One region of the Streptomyces sp. NPDC003379 genome, then DNA from elsewhere that is predicted to be linked to it. Evidence: riboswitches for the same ligand, from Rfam matches in the RefSeq annotation. Region 1 holds a riboswitch; the other holds the start of a gene.
What was found. A riboswitch is a leader RNA that binds a small molecule or an ion and turns the genes downstream of it on or off. The one in region 1 is predicted to bind cyclic di-AMP.
Positions count from the first base shown of each region.

Region 1 (5,715 bases):
CGTCACGCTGCTCGCCCTCTCGGGCCTGGTGATCCTCGCCCTGGTGAGGGAGCAGACCGGCACCGAGGGCTTCCTCGTCGGGCTCGGCCTCGCGACGGTTCCGGTGCCGCTGCTCGTCGCCGCGTTCCGCTGGCTGGACCGGGTCGCGCCGGGGCCCTGGCGGAACCTCCTCTTCTCCTTCTCCTGGGGCGCCTGCGCGGCCGCGCTCATCGCGATCGTCGCGAACAGCTTCGCGATCCGCTGGATAGCCACCGCCACCGCCGACCCGCACAGCGCCGACACTCTCGGCGCCACGGTCATCGCGCCGATCGTCGAGGAGTCCGCGAAGGCCGCCGCCATCCTGCTCGTCTTCCTCTTCCGCAGACGGGACTTCACCGGCATCGTCGACGGCGTGGTGATCGCCGGCGTGACCGCGACCGGCTTCGCGTTCACCGAGAACATCCTCTACCTCGGCAACGCCTTCGTCACCGACCAGCTCAGCCGCGAGAGCGGCCTCGCCTCGGTGACGGCGGCGACGTTCTTCGTACGCGTGGTCATGTCGCCGTTCGCGCACCCGCTGTTCACGGTCCTGACCGGCATCGGCTTCGGCCTCGCCGCGTTCTCCGCCGAGCGCCAGCACCTGCGCCGCGTGCTGCTCCCGCTCGCCGGGCTGCTGCTCGCGATGGGCGTGCACGCCCTGTGGAACGGCTCCGCGGTCTTCGGTCAGTACGGGTTCTTCACCGTGTACGCGCTCTTCATGCTGCCCTCCTTCGGCCTGCTGACCTGGCTGGCCATCTGGACGCGGCAGCGCGAACTGCGCATCATCCGCGCCGAGCTGCCCCTGTACACGGCGGCGGGCTGGCTCACCCCGCCCGAGCCGTACGCGCTCGGCTCGATGCGCGCCCGCGCGCTGGCCCGCGACTACGCCTCGTACACCTGGGGGAAGGCCGCGGCCCGCACGGTCATGGAGTACGAGATGTACGCGACGTCACTGGCGTTCCTGCGCCACCGGGGGCGCCGGGGCCGGGCGGGCGCCGACTTCGTCGTACGCGAACGTGAGCTGCTCGACAAGCTCTGGGAGCGCCGCGAACCGGCCCGCCCCGCCCTGGCCTACGCGGCCCGCGCGACGGCCCCGGTCATGCCGCTGCCTCCGCTGCCTCCCATGCCGTACGCGTACGCCGGGTACGGCCACCCGCAGACCCCGTACGCCCCCGCGCCATACGCCCCCGTCCCGTACGGACAGCCGCAGCCCTACCCCTACCCGGCCCCGGCCCCGACGTACAACCCGTACCGCTCCTGAAAGCCCTGCCCGTCCTAGGCCGAAGCCGAGGTGAGCGCCGCCAGCTCCGTCCCGGTCAGCTCCACGTCCGCGACGGCCAGCAGCGCCGGCAGCTGCTCGACCGTGCGCGCGGAGGCGATCGGCGCCGCGACGGTGGGCTGTGCCGCCAGCCAGGCGAGCGCCACGGTCGCGACCTGGACACCACGCGCCGCCGCGATCCCGTCGAGCGCGGCAAGGACACGGTCGCCCCGCTCGCTCCCCACGTACGCCTCGACGCGTCCGCTGCGCGCGCTCTCGACGCGCGCGCCCGCGCGGTACTTGCCGGTGAGGAAGCCGGACGCGAGCGCGTAGTAGGGGACGGCCGCGAGGCCGGAGCGGGAGGCGATCTCCTGGAGCGGGCCCTCGTAGGTGTCGCGGGAGACGAGGTTGTAGTGCGGCTGCAGTGCCACGTAGCGCGCGAGGCCCTCGCGGTCGGAGAAGTCGAGCGACTCCTGGAGCCGCTCGGGGGTGATGTTGGAGGCGGCGATCGCGCGCACCTTGCCGGCCCGCACCAGTTCGTCGAGCGCCCCGATGATCTCCTCCACCGGGACCGACGGGTCGTCGAAGTGGGTGTAGTAGAGGTCGATGTAGTCGGTGCCGAGGCGGCGCAGGGACGCGTCGGCGGCGCCCTTGATGGTGCTCGCGGCCAGGCCCTTGTACTCGGGGTGGGAGCCGGCCTTCGTCGCGACGACCACGTCCGAACGGTTGCCGCGCTCGGCCAGCCACTCGCCGATGAGGGTCTCGGACTCGCCGCCCTTGTTGCCTTCCACCCAGGCCGAGTAGGCGTCGGCGGTGTCGATGAAGTTGCCGCCCGCTTCGGTGTAGGCGTCGAGGACGGCGAAGGACGCGGTGCGGTCGGCGGTCCAGCCGAAGACGTTGCCGCCGAGGGAGAGCGGGAAGACTTCGAGGTCGGATGAGCCGAGGGGACGAAGAGGAGTCATACGTTCCTCAACGTCCCTTCCGGAAACCGAATTCCGGCAATCCCCGAACTTCCCCCGAACTCTCTCAGGGATTGAGGCCCTTGCTCTGGAGCCAGCCCAGCGGGTCGACGGTGGCGCCGCCCGGCGTGTGGACCTCCAGGTGAAGGTGCGGCCCGGTGACGTTGCCGGTCGCGCCGACGCGGCCGATGACGTCGCCCGTGCTGACCTTCTGCCCGGCGCTGACGTTGAGCGAGGACTGGTGGCAGTACCAGATCTCGGTGCCGTCCGACAGCTCCAGGACGGTGCGGTAGCCGTACGCGCCCGCCCAGCCGGCCTCCTTGACGGTGCCGGTGTGCACGGCCTTGAGCGGGGTACCCGTCGGAGCGGCGAAGTCCAGACCGGTGTGCTGCCCGGAGGACCACATGGATCCGGAGTCACCGAAGTGCGAGGTCAGGGTGTACGAGGAGGTGGGGATCGCATAGCTCTTCGCGAGCTTGGCGCGGCGCTCGGCCAGGGCCTTGGCCTCGCGGGCCTCCTCCTCCTTCTTCTTCTTGGCGGCGGCCTTGGCGGCCGTCTTGGCGTCGGCCTTCTGCTCGGCCTGCTTCTGCTGGGCGGCGGCCTCTTCGGCGGCCCGCTTCACGGCAGCCTGCTCGGTCGCGGTGCGCACGGCGTCGTCCGCCTGGTCCTGCTGGTTCTCGGCCTGCTGCATGATGCGGGCGCGCAGCGCCTCGCCCGCGTCGGTGGTGCCCTGCTCGGCGTCGGCGGTGCTGACACCGGCGGCGGTGAGCGGAGCGGCCTCGGCGACGGCCTCGGAACCCGTGGGGTCCGCGGAGTCCGACGCGTCGCCGTCGGATATCAGGGAGCCCACGCCGGGCAGGGACCCGGCCTCGGGCAGCGAGTCCGTGACGGCGCCCAGGTCGGGCATCGAGATGGAGACGGGCGGCTTGCCGTCCTGCGCGGTGGCGATGCCGCCCGCGCCGACGGCGGCGATGACGCCGACGCCAAGGACGGTGGAGCTGCGGGCGAGCCCGCCGCCGCCCTTCTTGTGCACACGGTGCCTGCCGCGGACGGGACGGACGGAGTCCTCAGTGGGATTCCATTCCTCCCAGGTCTCCTCGTCGTACCCACCGAATTCGTCGTCGTTCGGTACGTACACCGCTTGGGGGCCAGGCCGGTTGGACGCCACTGGGGCGCACTCCTTTCCTTCCTTCTCGCCTACCGGGTTAGCTGACGGGTTCGGAGCAGGAAGGTCTCCTACGAACATCTGGCACGGATGCACAGATGCCCGATTCACCCCAATTTGGTGGTTCCCCGGCTCCCTTGCGGGATTAGGCGTGTGCGCGCGGAGCCATCTCTAGTGACGGCTGGGACGACCGCGCTGCGTTATCGAACGTTAATAGAAGGGGATGCCGTATTCCAAGCCGTTCCAGTTGATCGTTAACGCTCCCCGTCCGTACTTAATGGGACACGGGCGTCTGAAACGGGGCGAGTTGACCTCTCGTCAGCGCGCTGCCGCCCCCTGTTAGCACTCCGTCAGCTCTGCGTCCGCTCTCCGTCCGCCCTCCGTCCGCTCCCCACCGACGACCTCTGTTGCATTTCAGTCACGCGCGGTGACCACCGCGTCCCCGCCCGCCGGCCGCCGCACCGCGAGCAGCGCCATGTCGTCCGTCGCCGCGCCGCCCGTGTGTCGCCGGACCTCCTGCGTGAGCGTGGCGAGCAGCGCGTGCGGTCCCTCGCGGCCGGGGAAGATCCGCCCGCCGAGCCGGGTCGCGGGGTCGTAGAACTCCCCCGCCGCGTCCCGTGCCTCCGAGAGGCCGTCCGTATAGAAGAGCAGCATCGCGCCGGGCGGGAAGTCCGACTCGTCCGCCCGGTCCGGCCAGACCCCCAGGTCACCCATGCCGAGCGGCAGCGCGGGGTCGCTCCCGGAGAGCACGCACAGCCGACCGTCGCCGCGCAGCAGCAGCGGAGCCGGATGCCCCCGGTTGACCAGCCGTACGACGCCCTCGCCGTGCCGGATCTCCGCGAGGACGGCCGTGGTGAACCCCTCGAAGGCATCGAGCCCGTCACGCCGGGTGCCCTCGCGCGCCAGCGCCCGCTCCAGGCGCTGCGCCACCGCCTCCAGGGTGGCCTCCTGCTCGGCGGCCTCCCGGAAGGCACCGATGACGACGGCGACGGCGGCCACCGCGCCCATGCCCTTCCCGCGTACGTCGCCGACGATGAGCCGCACACCGTGCGGGGTGTCCTGTACGGCGTACAGGTCGCCGCCGATGAACGCGTCGGCCTGCGCCGCCTCGTACCGCGCCGCGATGTCGAGCCCGCCGATCCGGGGGTCCGGCTGCGGCAGCACGGCGCGCTGGGTGGCCTCGGCGATGGAGCGGGCGGTGGCGAGCCGGTCGTTGCCGCGGCAGACGACGCGGTTGATGACGGTCGCGAGGGCGGCGACGGTCACCACGGTGAAAAGTTCGGTGATGGCCTCGACATGGCTGGTGACGGCGTTGCCGTAGTGCAGCACGAGTACGGCGGCGGAGGCCGCGGCGCCCGTCAGGGCGGTGTTGAGCAGCGAGTAGAAGGGGGCGGCGATCAGCGGGGCGGCCGCGAAGAGCGGGGCGGCGGTGAACTCGGCCGGGGTCGCGACGTCGTACCCGACCCCGACGACCAGGAGCAGGACGGGCAGGGCCCGGACGAAGGCCCGCTCGTGCGCGGTGGTTCCGCTGCCGCCGGTTCCTCCACGCTGCCCCACCGCTTGTCTCCCGCCGAGTCCGCGACCCATCACCGCGCTGCACCCAGGCTTCCCGCAGCGGGGGGCGGGTGCGACCTGGTGCGGGCCGAGCGGGTTACGGGACGGGAGGGGTGAGGGGGATGAGCGAACCCAGTGGGGGGCGGGAAACACCGAGAGCCGGAAGCGATGAACGCTTCCGGCCCTCGGCCTTCAGTAGCGGGGACAGGATTTGAACCTGCGACCTCTGGGTTATGAGCCCAGCGAGCTACCGAGCTGCTCCACCCCGCGTCGGTAAACCCAACTCTACGTCATCCGGAGGGGTGAAGCGAACCAGTACCGGGCCGACGGCGTACGCGGCTCAGATCACCGGCGGGCGCCCCAGCCGCGTCAGCCGCCACACGGTGCGCCAGCGCATGGGCCGGCGCTCGCCGCAGGAGGTCCGCATCCCTTCCGCGAAGCCGCCCGCCCAGGCGCGCAGGCCCGGCAGGGAGCGGGTGCGGGCGAGGGTGAGGAGGGTCCAGATGCCGAGGTGGACGGGGATGAGCGGGAGCGGGAGGCGGCGGCGGACCAGCCAGACGCGGTTGCGGGCGGTGTTGCGGTAGTAGACGGCGTGCCGGGCCGGGGAGGTCTTGGGGTGCTGGAGGAGCAGCGCGGGCTCGTAGAGGATCTTCCAGCCGGCGTCCACGGCCCGCCAGGCGAGGTCGGTCTCCTCGTGCCCGAAGAAGAACTGGGCGGGCCAGGTACCGGTCTGCCCCAGCATTTCGGCGGAGAAGGCGTGC
Region 1 is NZ_JBSFRK010000020.1:113,378-119,092, reverse strand. Features, by position in the region: gene ACWDVB_RS21495 (PrsW family intramembrane metalloprotease) at 1-1,279, shown strand, start outside; gene ACWDVB_RS21490 (aldo/keto reductase) at 1,294-2,238, opposite strand; gene ACWDVB_RS21485 (M23 family metallopeptidase) at 2,303-3,403, opposite strand; cyclic di-AMP (ydaO/yuaA leader) riboswitch at 3,415-3,562, opposite strand; gene ACWDVB_RS21480 (PP2C family protein-serine/threonine phosphatase) at 3,815-4,987, opposite strand; tRNA gene ACWDVB_RS21475 (tRNA-Met) at 5,151-5,224, opposite strand; gene ACWDVB_RS21470 (glycosyltransferase family 2 protein) at 5,295-5,715, opposite strand, start outside.

Region 2 (5,715 bases), on a different contig from region 1:
CTCCGACGCCCTGCGCGCCCCCGCCTTCGCGGACAGCGAGATCGAACGACTCGTACGCAACCGCCTGGACGAGATCCCGCACGAGGCCGCCAACCCGGCGCGCCGCGCCGCCAAGGAGCTCTCCAAGCAGCTGTTCCCGGCGAGCTCGCGCATGTCCCGCCCCCGCCAGGGCAGCGAGGAGACGGTCGCGGCCATCGACTCGGCGGCGGTGCGCGCCTTCTACGAGAAACACGTGCGCCCCGCGACGGCCACCCTGGTCGTCGTCGGCGACCTCACGGGCACCGACCTGGACGCCGTCCTGGCGGACACCGTCGGCACCTGGACGGGCGGCATGGCCGAGCCGCGTCCGGTGCCCGCGGTGACCGCCGACGACACGGGCCGCGTGGTCATCGTGGACCGCCCCGGAGCCGTGCAGACGCAGCTGCTGATCGGCCGCGTCGGCCCGGACCGGCACGACCGGATCTGGCCCGCCCAGGTCCTCGGCACGTACTGCCTGGGCGGCACCCTCACCTCCCGCCTGGACCGCGTCCTGCGTGAGGAGAAGGGATACACCTACGGCGTACGCGCGTTCAGCCAGGTCCTGCGCTCCGCGCCGGACGGTACGGGCGCCGCGATGCTCGCCATCAGCGGATCGGTCGACACCGCCTCCACGGGGCCCGCGCTGGAAGACCTCTGGAAGGTCCTGCGCACCCTCGCCGCGGAGGGCCTGACCGACGCCGAGCGCGACGTGGCGGTGCAGAACCTGGTGGGCGTGGCCCCGCTCAAGTACGAGATGGCCGCCTCCGTGGCGGCCACGCTCGCCGACCAGGTCGAGCAGAACCTCCCGGACGACTTCCAGGCGCAGCTGTACCGCCGGTTGGCCGCGACCGGCACCGTGGAGGCCACCGCGGCCGTCGTGAGCGCCTTCCCGGAGGACCACCTGGTGACGATCCTCGTCGGCGACGCCGCGCAGATCGAGGAGCCCGTCAGGGCGCTCGGCATCGGTGAAGTGAGCGTGGTCAGCGGCTGAGCGCCGACCGGGCACCGACAGCGGTGACGGACTGGGCGCCAGCAGCGACGAACTGAGCGACAGTCAAGACATATCGGACCCCGGTGACCGTTACGGCCGCCGGGGTCCTCATATGTCCGAATTCATATGGAGGTTGCCTGTCTGCCGTGTGGCGTGCGCAACAAAAGTGGCGATCTGTTTGTCGATTGAAAGTCGGCGCGCTTAGCTTCGATCCGGCTGTTCGTCACGCAGTACGTCGCATCCGCGGCACCGGACAGCCATCGCCGAGTCCCCGTACGGCGCGAGCCAGGGGAGCCGGGGACCCACATGTCCCCTGGGGTGAATCGGGCACCTTGCCGTCAGGCGAGGGGCTCGTAGGAGACCTTCCTGCTCCGAACCCGTCAGCTAACCCGGTAGGCGAGAAGGAAGGAAAGGATCAGCCGCTTCATGGCGTTCACCCGTGCCACCGGGAAGCACCGTCGTCCCAGCCGCCTCACCCGCACCTCCGCGAGCGTCGCGGGTGTCGCCGCGCTCACCACGACCGGTGTCATCGGAGGCCTGGCCGCTCCGGCGCTGGCCGCCGCCGACGACGCGGCCGTCGAGCACATGGGACTCACGCAGGCGATCTCCGTAGGCGACTCGCTCGCCGAGAGCATCGACGCGCAGGCCGCCGCGCAGCGGCAGGCGGCCGACGACGCGGCCGCCGCCAAGATGGCCGAAGCGGCCGCCAAGAAGAAGGCCGCCGAGGACAAGCGCAAGGCCGAGGCCGACGCCAAGGCGAAGGCCAAGAAGGAGCGCGAGGCCAAGGAGCGCGCCGCCCGCGAGGCCGAGCGCAAGCGCCTCAATACCTACGTCTCCCCGATCTCCGGCTCGTACGTCTCCACGGGCTACCAGACCGGCGGTGCCATGTGGTCCTCCGGCAGCCACACCGGCGTGGACTTCCACGCCGCGTCCGGCACTCCGGTCCACGCGGTCGGCTCCGGCACCGTCGTCGAGGCCGGCTGGGGCGGCGCCTACGGCAACAACGTCGTCATCAAGATGAACGACGGCACGTACACCCAGTACGGCCACCTGAACTCCCTCGGCGTCACCGTCGGTCAGACGGTCACCCCGGGCCAGCAGATAGGCCTCTCGGGCTCCACGGGCAACTCCAGTGGCCCTCACCTCCACTTCGAGGCCCGCACCGGCCCGGAGTACGGCTCGGACATCAACCCCGTCACGTACCTTCGCTCGCACGGCGTCAACGTCTGACCCCTTCGCACCTCACCGAAGGCCCCGGCTCTCCCGAGCCGGGGCCTTCGTCGTTTCCCCGGCCCGCGTGCCTTTGGTCACCCGCCCGCCTTTGGCCAAAAGATATCCATGGATTCCGGCCCGCCATCGGAAATTCCGAAGCTCTGCAATAGAGTCACCGAACGAGCGTCGGTCGACCGCGTTTCGCGGGGATTAAGGCGGAGGTCCGGACATGCGTATTCCCGCGCATTCGGTGTGCACGGCCATCCGGGACGACATTGTCGCCGGTGTCCACGAAAGGGGCGGCCGGCTCACCGAGGAGGTTCTCGCGCGCCGCTACGGCGTCTCCCGCGTTCCCGTGCGCGAGGCCCTGCGCACCCTGGAGGCCGAGGGCTTCGTCGTCACGCGCAGGCACGCGGGCGCCTGCGTCGCCGAGCCCACGGAGCAGGAGGCCGCCGACCTCCTGGAGCTGCGCATGCTGCTGGAGCCGCTCGCCGCGGCCCGCGCCGCCCAGCGCCGCACCGACGCGCACCTGAAGGTCCTGCGGGGCCTCGTCAGGCTGGGCCTTGAGCGCTCCAGGAGGGGGCAGGGGGAGGATCTGCGCTCACTGGGCGGCTGGTTCCACGAGACGCTCGCCCAGGCCTCCGGCAGCCCCGGGCTGATCACGCTGCTCACCCAGCTCCGGCGCAAGATCGCCTGGATGTACGTCGTCGAGCCCCCGGTCGCGCCGGTCGCCTCCTGGTCCGAGCACGCGGCGATCGTCGACGCGGTCGCCCGCGGGGACGCGGAACGGGCCAGGGCGCTCACCGCGGGGCACACGGACCGGGCGACGGCCGCGCATCGATTGCGCCATTCATCGCGGGTCGGCCGTGTGAGCAATGTGCAACATGCCGTAAACACGGCAGGCCTGCCGAATTAACGTGGGCGCCGTATACAAAGAGAGCCGCCAGGGGTGCTTTGGCTAAGTCAATTCAGGGCGGATATTTTTGCTGCCCGAATTCAGGCGCCGCATTCGCCGGATGAGTGGCAGGCAAAACGAAGGGCCCACTCTGTGTTCCGGAGTGGGCCCTTCGAAGGGTGCTGCGTGGTGGTTCAGACCGTCTCCGGGAGCTCCTCAAGGCCCTCCGCGACCAGCTTCGCCAGACGGTCGAGGGCGGCGTCCGCGCCCTCGGCGTCGGAGGCGAGCACGATCTCCTCGCCGCCCTGGGCGCCCAGGCCGAGCACCGCGAGCATCGAGGCGGCGTTGACCGGGTTGCCGTCGGCCTTGGCGATCGTCACGGGGACGCCGGCGGCCGTGGCCGCGCGGACGAAGATGGAGGCGGGTCGGGCGTGAAGGCCCTCGGCCCAGCCGACGTTGACGCGGCGCTCAGCCATGTGTTGCTGCCCTTCCAGGTGTCTCACACTTGTCTAGACCATTGTCTCATGCCGTCACGGGTGCTCCGTCGGCCGCCTTCGGCCTCTCCCAGCCTGCCCCGGCCCGAGCGGCCCCGCGACCCGTACCCTGGCCCCATGCAGACCCCGTCGGATCAGCAGGATCGGCATCAGCAGGACCGGCCCGACCACCCGTCGCACTGGGAAGCCGATGTGGTGCTGCGCGACGGAGGCACCGCCCGGATCAGGCCCATCACGGCCGAGGACGCGGACCGCCTGGTCAGCTTCTACGAGCAGGTCTCAGACGAGTCGAAGTACTACCGCTTCTTCGCGCCCTACCCGCGGCTGTCCGCCAAGGACGTGCACCGCTTCACGCACCACGACCAGGTCGACCGGGTGGGTCTCGCGGCCACGGTGGGCGGTGAGTTCATCGCCACCGTGCGCTACGACCGCATCGACGAGCGCGGCATGGCCGCCAGCGCGCCCGCCGACGAGGCCGAGGTCGCCTTCCTCGTGCAGGACGCCCACCAGGGCCGGGGCGTGGCCTCCACACTCCTCGAACACATCGCGGCGGTCGCCAGGGAGCGCGGCATCCGGCGCTTCGCCGCCGAGGTGCTGCCCGCCAACACCAAGATGATCAAGGTGTTCACGGACGCGGGCTACCAGCAGAAGCGCAGCTTCGAAGACGGCGTCGTCCGCCTTGAGTTCGACCTGGAGCCGACCGACCGCTCGCTCGCCGTGCAGCGCGCCCGCGAGCAGCGCGCCGAGGGGCGCTCGGTACAGCGGCTCCTGACGCCGGGTTCGGTCGCGGTGATCGGCGTGGGCCGCACCTCCGGCGGCGTGGGCCGCAGCGTGCTGCGCAACCTCCAGGAGGCGGGCTTCACCGGCCGCCTGTACGCGGTGAACAGCGCGTACGACGAAGGCGCCGAGGTCGACGGGGTGCCCGCGCACCGCTCCGTGGCGGCCATCGAGGAGCCCGTGGACCTCGCGGTGATCGCCGTACCCGCCGACCGGGTGCCCCAGGTCGTCGCCGAGTGCGGTGAGCGCGGGGTGCAGGGCCTTGTGGTGCTCTCCGCCGGGTACGGCGAGAGCGGCGCGGAGGGCCGCGAGCGACAGCGCGAACTGGTGCGCCGGGCGCGGTCGTACGGCATGCGCATCATCGGACCGAACGCCTTCGGTGTCATCAACACATCCCCCCGTACGCGGCTCAACGCCTCGCTCGCTCCCGAGCCTCCCGCGCGCGGGCGCATCGGTCTGTTCACCCAGTCCGGCGCCATCGGCATCGCGCTGCTGTCCGGTCTGCACCGACGGGGCGCGGGCCTGTCCACGTTCGTCGGCTCCGGAAACCGCGCCGACGTCTCCGGGAACGACCTCCTTCAGTACTGGTACGAGGACCCGGACACCGACATCGCCCTGATGTACCTGGAGACCATCGGCAATCCCCGCAAGTTCACCCGCCTCGCGCGCCGGGCCGCGACCGCCAAGCCGCTCGTCGTGGTGCAGGGCGCCCGGCACAGCGGAATCGCGCCCACGGGCCACGCGGTCCAGGCCACGCGCCTGCCGCACGCCACGGTGTCGGCGCTGCTGCGCCAGGCGGGCGTCATCCGTGTGGACACCGTCACCGAGATGGTCGACGCGGGGCTGCTGCTCGCGGGGCAGCCGCTGCCGTCCGGCCCCCGGGTGGGCATCCTCGGCAACTCCGAGTCGCTGGGGCTCCTCACGTACGACGCGTGTGTCGCCGACGGGCTGCGTCCGCTGCCGCCCCGCGACCTCACGACCGGGGCCACGCCGGCCGGCTTCCGGGCCGCGCTCGCCGAGGCGCTGTCCGACGACGGCTGCGACGCGGTGATCGTCAACGCCATCCCCTGGGTGCGCGAGGACGGGGTCGCCGCCGCCCCCGAGACGCTGGCCACGGAGCTGCGGGCCGCCGCGGCGGGGTGCCCGGCGAAGCCGGTGGCCGTCGTCCACGTCGAGCTGGGCGGGCTCGCCGAGGCCCTGTCCGCCGCGACCAGCACCCGGCCCGGCGCCCCCCCGAAGGAGCCCGACCGCGCCGACCCCGTCGCCCCCGCGCGGCCCGTGCCCACGGCCGAAGGGGAGACGCCGCCGAGCGCCGCACCGGGAGCAGC
Region 2 is NZ_JBSFRK010000001.1:491,604-497,318, reverse strand. Features, by position in the region: gene ACWDVB_RS02040 (M16 family metallopeptidase) at 1-1,009, shown strand, start outside; cyclic di-AMP (ydaO/yuaA leader) riboswitch at 1,261-1,422, shown strand; gene ACWDVB_RS02035 (M23 family metallopeptidase) at 1,436-2,239, shown strand; gene ACWDVB_RS02030 (GntR family transcriptional regulator) at 2,451-3,137, shown strand; gene ACWDVB_RS02025 (HPr family phosphocarrier protein) at 3,311-3,592, opposite strand; gene ACWDVB_RS02020 (bifunctional acetate--CoA ligase family protein/GNAT family N-acetyltransferase) at 3,728-5,715, shown strand, end outside.
Region 2: linked by a shared signal. The riboswitch ahead of ACWDVB_RS02035 (M23 family metallopeptidase) and the one ahead of ACWDVB_RS21485 (M23 family metallopeptidase) in region 1 are both predicted to bind cyclic di-AMP.